Regions from separate parts of the Paenibacillus sp. SAFN-054 genome, predicted to be linked through region 2. Evidence: riboswitches for the same ligand, from Rfam matches in the RefSeq annotation. Region 2 holds a riboswitch; each other region holds the start of a gene.
The links. A riboswitch is a leader RNA that binds a small molecule or an ion and turns the genes downstream of it on or off. The one in region 2 is predicted to bind thiamine pyrophosphate.
Positions count from the first base shown of each region.

Region 1 (2,268 bases), on a different contig from region 2:
TTTCGCCCATGGCGGTAATTTTGGCATCCACCGGGCTTGTGAGCACATCGCGCCCCTCTTCCACAGGTCGCATGCCCGGCTTCAGGCGGCGGGAGAAGAACTCGTTTAATGTCCGGTATTCATGTATCTCTTTTTCCGCTTCATGAGCGGGGATTTCATAGCTTTTAATAAAAATGGGGATGATGCCCCTGCTGAGCCTGCTGTGAGAGAAGCGTCCCATCAATGCAGAAAGCCACTTTCTCGAGGAGAGCTCCGTCATCAGCCTCAAAAATTCCTTTGCCATGCTCTTTCTCCCTTCGGATGGTGCTGTAGACAATCTATTAAGTTAACGTACGCGGCCGCCTGATGGTTGCAGAAAAAAGGCAGGGAACCTGGTTATCGCGAAATCCGGTTTGTAATCCATACATTTGAACACTCTGAAATATAATTACATAGAAACCCGTTTTAAGCAACAACCTCCAGGCCAAAAGGCTCATTTTCGGCAGGGCGTCCATGGCCGCTGATTATTTTCTATTGCCAACGTCCAAGGTGTTGGTGTATTTTGGAACCAGGATACGGAGGACCCTTCTGCATTTTTCGTTTACGGAAGGTTCATCTGTTACATATGGAATGCGGGAGCTTGAGTGAATCAGGCTGAGATTGCAGCTGCCATCCGCTGCTGACCGATCATCTGAACTGGATAATGCCAGCGTAGAGAATTCGTAGTCCCCTCCGGGCTTATTTGACCGTCTCTCTTTGCATGTCCAGGCGGTTTTTTTGTTGCCTGTTTTTAATCCAAAGGAGAGGAAGATGTAAGTATGATGAACCATGCCATGGGAACGGAAAAAAGAAAGGGGCTCCGGCTGAGCGATTTGCTTGTAACTATTTTGCTGTCGCTTGTGATCGGTGTTGTGTACCATTTTTGGGGCTCCGTATATGACCTGTTTAAACCGCTGTTTTTCCAGGCGGATGAGCTCGTTTACGGGATTTGGTTCCTGGCTCCGACGCTGGCCATGCTGCTGATCCGCAAACCGGGCATTGCCCTGCTGGCGGAAGTGGCGGCCGCCCATGTGGAGATCATGTTCGGAAGCGAGTGGGGCATTCAGCTTGTGCTCTACAGCGTCGTGCAGGGCCTTGCCGCCGAGCTGGTATTTGCGCTGCTTCGCTATCGAAGCTTCTCGATGGTCACGGCAGCCTTCGCGGGAGCGGCCGCAGGGCTTGGCTCCCTGCTGGTGGACGTTTATTACGGCTATGTGGCGGATTACACGCTCTGGATGATGCTGCTTAAATATGCGCTGCGCCTCGTCAGCTCGGCCGTGCTTGCGGGATACCTGGCGTTCGCCTTGGCGAAGGCGCTCGAGGCCACGGGGGTTACGCAGCTTCTGCGCCCGGTAACGAAGCAGGATTACGAAGCCCTGGACCATGATTGACAACGGGGCGGGGGGACAAGGGGTCATGAAGGAGGTCGTCGCATCGGCTCAGAATCTGCGGCTTAAATTTCCGGGGGAGCGCGATTTTATATTCAAGGACTTGTCCATCACGGTATTTCAGGGGGAGAAGGTTCTTCTGCTAGGCCCGAGCGGCTGCGGCAAGTCGACGCTGCTGCAGGTGCTGGGAGGTCTGATCCCGCATGTGATTGAAGTACCGCTGAAGGCCGAAAAGCTGGTAGTACCGAAGTCCAAAGGCTTTGTGTTTCAGGATCCGGATACGCAGTTTTGCATGCCGTATGTGGATGAGGAGCTTGCTTTTGTACTAGAGAACCGCGGAATAGCCCGCGAGCACATGATTCCTATGATGCAGCAAGCCTTAGGAGCGGTCGGTCTGCAGCTGGCCGGACTCCATGTTCCGGTGGACAGCCTGTCCCAAGGTATGAAACAGCGGCTGGCGCTCGCTTCGGTGCTGCTGCTGGAACCGGAATCGATCTTCCTGGATGAGCCCTCGGCGCTGCTGGACCCCGCAGGCAGAACGCAAATGTGGGAATCGGTCTGGCGGGCGGCCGAAGGGCGCACCTTGGTCATTGTAGAGCACCGGATCGAAGAGATTGTGGACCGCATGGATCGGATCATCCTGTTTGCGCCGGACGGGAGCATCATCGGCAATGGAAATCCCGAGCTTATTTTCCGCATGTTTCGCCGTGAGCTTCAAGACTACGGGATTTGGTATCCGGGGGTATGGAGGGACTACTTCCAGCTGGCGGAGCTTAGGCAGGGCGAGGCGCGGGAGATGGCGCTGCAGAACGGCTGCGAAGCACTCGTTTCGCTTCGCCGTTTTACCGGATACCGTTCGGGA
Region 1 is NZ_JBQCKS010000005.1:220,730-222,997, reverse strand. It holds gene asd (archaetidylserine decarboxylase) at 1-283, opposite strand, end outside; TPP riboswitch at 602-714, shown strand; gene ACTHPM_RS22215 (ECF transporter S component) at 813-1,409, shown strand; gene ACTHPM_RS22210 (ABC transporter ATP-binding protein) at 1,435-2,268, shown strand, end outside.
Region 1: another riboswitch for thiamine pyrophosphate. It lies ahead of ACTHPM_RS22215 (ECF transporter S component); the one in region 2 lies ahead of tenA (thiaminase II).

Region 2 (2,268 bases):
GCGAAACCGTGAAAAGGGCCATTTTGGCCAATGGCATCGTGCTTACCTCCCAAGGTATTCCCCTGATCCAGGCTGGCGAGGAGCTGCTCCGCACCAAATACGGCGACCATAACAGCTATCGCAGCGGCGATGCGATCAATGCGATCCGCTGGCAGAACAAGCGGAGATTCAAGCCGGTCTTTGACTATTATCGCGGCCTGATCCAGCTCCGGAGCAGCCATCCGGCCTTTCGCATGACATCAAGGGAACAGATCGAGAAGCATTTGAAGGTGCTCCGCTGCCAGGACAACACAGTGGCGTACATGCTGCAGAATTGTGCGAACGGCGACGCATGGAAAAATATTATCGTCATTTACAATGCCAACAGGCATGAAATCCGGATGGAGATCCCCTTTTCCCTTACCGGTTGGAAGATAGCTGTAAATGGGGAGCGTGCCGGAAATGCAGCGCTCGAATCGCTCAATGAGGAAACCGTGAATGTTCCCGGCTTGACCATGATGGTGCTCTATGAAGAAGTCGGGGGTATACCTCGGCCAGCCAAACGCGTGGAGTTTCAATATGAGCGGCCCGACGGCAATTACGACGGCTGGAATCTGTGGGTCTGGGGTACGGGACTCGGCGAGCACCAGGTGGATTTTGAACGGGTAGAGCACGGCAGAGCGGTTGCTTCGATAACAGTTCCTGCATCCATGAAAAGACTTGGCTTTATCGTGCGTTTGAACGAGTGGGAAGCGAAGGACGTGGAGCAGGATCGGTTCATCGACCTAAGCCATAGTCAAAATACCGTTAAGGTACAAATACGAAGCGGTGCGGATCCGTCCAAAATGATCAGCTGACAAGCGCAGTTTTGAAACGGGATTTGACAAGGGTGCACGAGGCGGGCTAAAGTAAGACGTGTATACAAACTTCATACGAAATCCACTGGGGGAGCCGCGCGTAGGCGGCTGAGACAAGGATGCTTGGACCCTTTGAACCTGATCCGGATCATACCGGCGTAGGGAAGTGGAGACGGCCTTCTCATGTATGGATGGATGATGATTTCAACATGACTTGATAAGCCGCTCCATTTCGGGGCGGCTTTTTTGATACGCAAATGCCGTGGCCCGAAATGCTCCCCTGATTGCCGTATTGGAACATGATTCAATGCTGCGTTTCTCCAAGCAAAATTGCCTCTTTCGACCAACCTTGGCTCTCTTTCGGATTTCATCCAAATCGAGGCGGAGGTGTCCTGATATGTACCGTTTTACCGAGGAACTCAGAAGTGTGGCAGATCCGATATTTAACGCGATATTTGATCATCCGTTTGTGCGGGGAATTGCCGAAGGAACGCTGGGGAAAGAACAGCTGATTCATTACGTCAAGCAGGATTTCGAGTACCTGAATGCTTTTATCCGGATTTACGGAATCGCAATCTCCAAATGCGACAGCCGTTCTGCCATGGCGCTTTTCAATGAACAGATCTCGTTTGTTCTCCGCAGCGAGACTCATCCACATCATAACTTTTGTAAGGTGGCCGGTGTGAACTACGAACAGATGCAGGGATATTCATTAGCCCCTTCCGCCGACCATTATATCCGGCATATGCTGAATGTTGCGCACGAGGGAACGCTCCAGGATATTGTTGCCGCCCTGCTTCCATGCCCATGGACGTACGCGGAGATCGGGCAGCGATTGCTGGAGGAAATCAGGCCGGAACGGAGCCATCCGTTTTATGATTGGATGCATTTTTATGGAGACCGGGAATTCGGCGTGACGGAGCAGCTTCGCCTCCTGCTTGATGATGGGGCTGAGTTGTTGTCTCCTGCGCGAAAAAGCCGGCTGACGGAGTATTTTGTGAAAAGCTGCCAGCTGGAATATAAGTTCTGGAACATGGCATATACCCTTGAAAAATGGCCGGTCGGCATGGCGCAGGCTGAGGAGGTGCGCTCATGATGACCGATATGGAGCATCTTCCGCAAAGGATCCGGCAGCGGCGGCCGCTTGTACATAATATGACAAATGTGGTGGTGACGAATTTTACGGCGAACGGACTGCTGGCGATCGGCGCTTCCCCCGTGATGGCATATGCCCGCGAAGAGGCTGCGGATATGGCGAAGATGGCAGGGGCTTTGGTGCTTAATCTGGGGACGCTCAGCACGGAAATGGTCGAGTCGGCAATCCTCGCGGGACGTTCAGCCAATCTGCACGGTGTCCCGGTGCTTCTCGATCCTGTTGGGGCGGGCGCGACCTTGTTCCGGACGAAGTCGGCGCTCGAAATTATGCGGGAGG
Region 2 is NZ_JBQCKS010000001.1:2,420,250-2,422,517, reverse strand. It holds gene pulA (type I pullulanase) at 1-836, shown strand, start outside; TPP riboswitch at 914-1,018, shown strand; gene tenA (thiaminase II) at 1,234-1,932, shown strand; gene thiM (hydroxyethylthiazole kinase) at 1,932-2,268, shown strand, end outside.

Region 3 (2,268 bases), on a different contig from region 2:
AAGCCGCGGCAAGCCGAAAACCTTTTCCATATCCGGGCAAAGCCTTGGGGATCCTGCTGATGTTCATGCTGTTCTTCTTTATTTATGTCGGTACGGAAATGAGCCTCGCCAATTTCATGCCTGCGATCCTGATCGAAAAGTTCGGGATGAAGGAAGCGGGCGCCGCACTCAGCGTGACCTGCTTCTGGATTGCCATGTCAGTAGGCCGGATCTTTGCAGGCGTCATCGCGGAGCGCATCCACTACCGGGTATACGTGCTTCTCAGCTGCGCGGTAACGCTCATTCTGCTGGCCATCTTCCCGATGACCGCAAGCATAGGGTCCGCCTTTGTTGTTATCCTCCTCCTCGGCTTGTTCATGTCCGGCATTTTCTCGATCGCGCTCGTGTTCGCAAGCAAAATGCTGGCTGGAAGCGAAGAATCCACACCAAGCATCCTGATCGCGTCCGGAGGCGTCGGAGGGGCCATCCTGCCGCTCATCATCGGCTGGAGCATGGATCATCTCAAGGTCAACCAGACGGCCTGGATGCTTGCTTTATTCACGCTCTTCATGGTCGGTTTGAGCTTTGCGGCCTTCTGGATCCAGCATAAACAGCGTGCGGCGGAAAAAAAGCTTACGACCGAATCCTAGGCCGGAAGCGGAATGGATTGAATTCTTTCACAGATGAGTCTATAATACTCATGAAATAACCCGTAACTTCATAAGAATCCGGGGTGCTGGAATTGGCCGGCTGAGATTGTATCCCTTCAAGATACTGACCCTTAAACCTGATCTGGGTAATGCCAGCGTAGGAAAAGCATCGTCATGGCGTTTCGCCATGCCCATCTTGCGCACCTAAGCGTCCCGTATACGGGACGCTTTTTTGTTGAATGCTAGAATCGCAGGCAAGGGACAATTCGACATTCATCTCTCAGATACGGACCAAAAAGATTCGAATGCATGAAGGGGAGAAATCTGCTAAGGAGAGAGAAACCAATGAAAACGAAGAACATCGGGCTGCTGCTCCTCGCCTTCCTGCTCGTGCTGGTCGCGGGCTGCGGAAGCAAAGACAGCGACGCAAAGGACAATGCGCCGTCATCCGGCGAAGCCTCCTCCGCGTCTAACGGAAGCGAGCCGAAGAAACTGAAAGACGTCAAAATCGTGCTGGACTGGACGCCGAATACGAACCACACGGGGCTTTATGTGGCCAAAGATCAGGGCTACTACGAAGCGGAAGGCCTGAACGTGGAGATCGTCCAGCCTGGCGCCGGCGGCGCGGACGCTATGGTCGCGTCGGGCAAGGTGCCTTTCGGCGTCAGCGTTCAGGAGAACGTGACTCAGGCAAGAACGCAGGGCGTGCCGCTGGTATCGATCGCAGCGGTTATCCAGCATAACACCTCCGGCTTTGCCGCTCCGGTGGACCGGAACATCAAGAAACCGAAAGATTTCGAAGGCAAAACTTACGGGGGCTGGGGATCGCCCGTCGAGCAGGCCGTGATCGATTCCATCATGGACATCGACAAGGCGGATGTGGGTAAAGTCAAAATCGTAAATATGGGTGAAGCCGATTACTTTACGGCCGTAAAGCGCGACATCGATTTTGCATGGATTTTCTACGGCTGGACCGGCATCGAAGCCGAGCTGCGCAAGCAGCCGCTCGACATGCTGTATGTGAAGGACTTCTCCGACAAGCTGGACTATTACACGCCGGTTCTCGTGACGAACGAAAAGCAGATCAAGGAAGACCCTGAGCTTGTCAAAGCCTTTATGCGCGCGACGTCCAAAGGCTATGAGTACGCGATTGCGCATCCCGAGGATGCGGCGGGCATCCTGATCAAGGCGGTGCCGGAGCTCGACAAGGATCTCGTCATGGCCAGCCAAAAGTGGCTCAGCCCGAAATACCAGGACGATGCCGCCCGCTGGGGCGAGCAGAAGGAACAGGTATGGAAGGGATATTCAGACTGGATGTACGAGCACAAGCTGCTCGACAAGCAGCTGGATGTCGGCAGCGCGTATACGAACGACTTTTTGCCTTAAGTAGCTTTATGTGTAAATTCAGCAGCAGTTAACCTTTGTAGTTAGCGCAAGGGGCGGAATCGTTCTGAAGAAGCGCCAGCGATCGTAAGAATGATCCGTCCTAATATCCATCTTTCTAGAAAAGGAAGTGATCGGGTATGGCACATACCCTGCTAAGCATTCAAGTGATTCCCAAGACGCCGAACAATGAAAATTCTCATCCTTACGTCGACCGCGCGATCGAAGTCATTCAGCAGTCCGGCGTGAAATATGA
Region 3 is NZ_JBQCKS010000004.1:212,482-214,749, forward strand. It holds gene ACTHPM_RS19680 (MFS transporter) at 1-629, shown strand, start outside; TPP riboswitch at 699-812, shown strand; gene ACTHPM_RS19685 (ABC transporter substrate-binding protein) at 975-2,015, shown strand; gene ACTHPM_RS19690 (thiamine-binding protein) at 2,153-2,268, shown strand, end outside.
Region 3: another riboswitch for thiamine pyrophosphate. It lies ahead of ACTHPM_RS19685 (ABC transporter substrate-binding protein); the one in region 2 lies ahead of tenA (thiaminase II).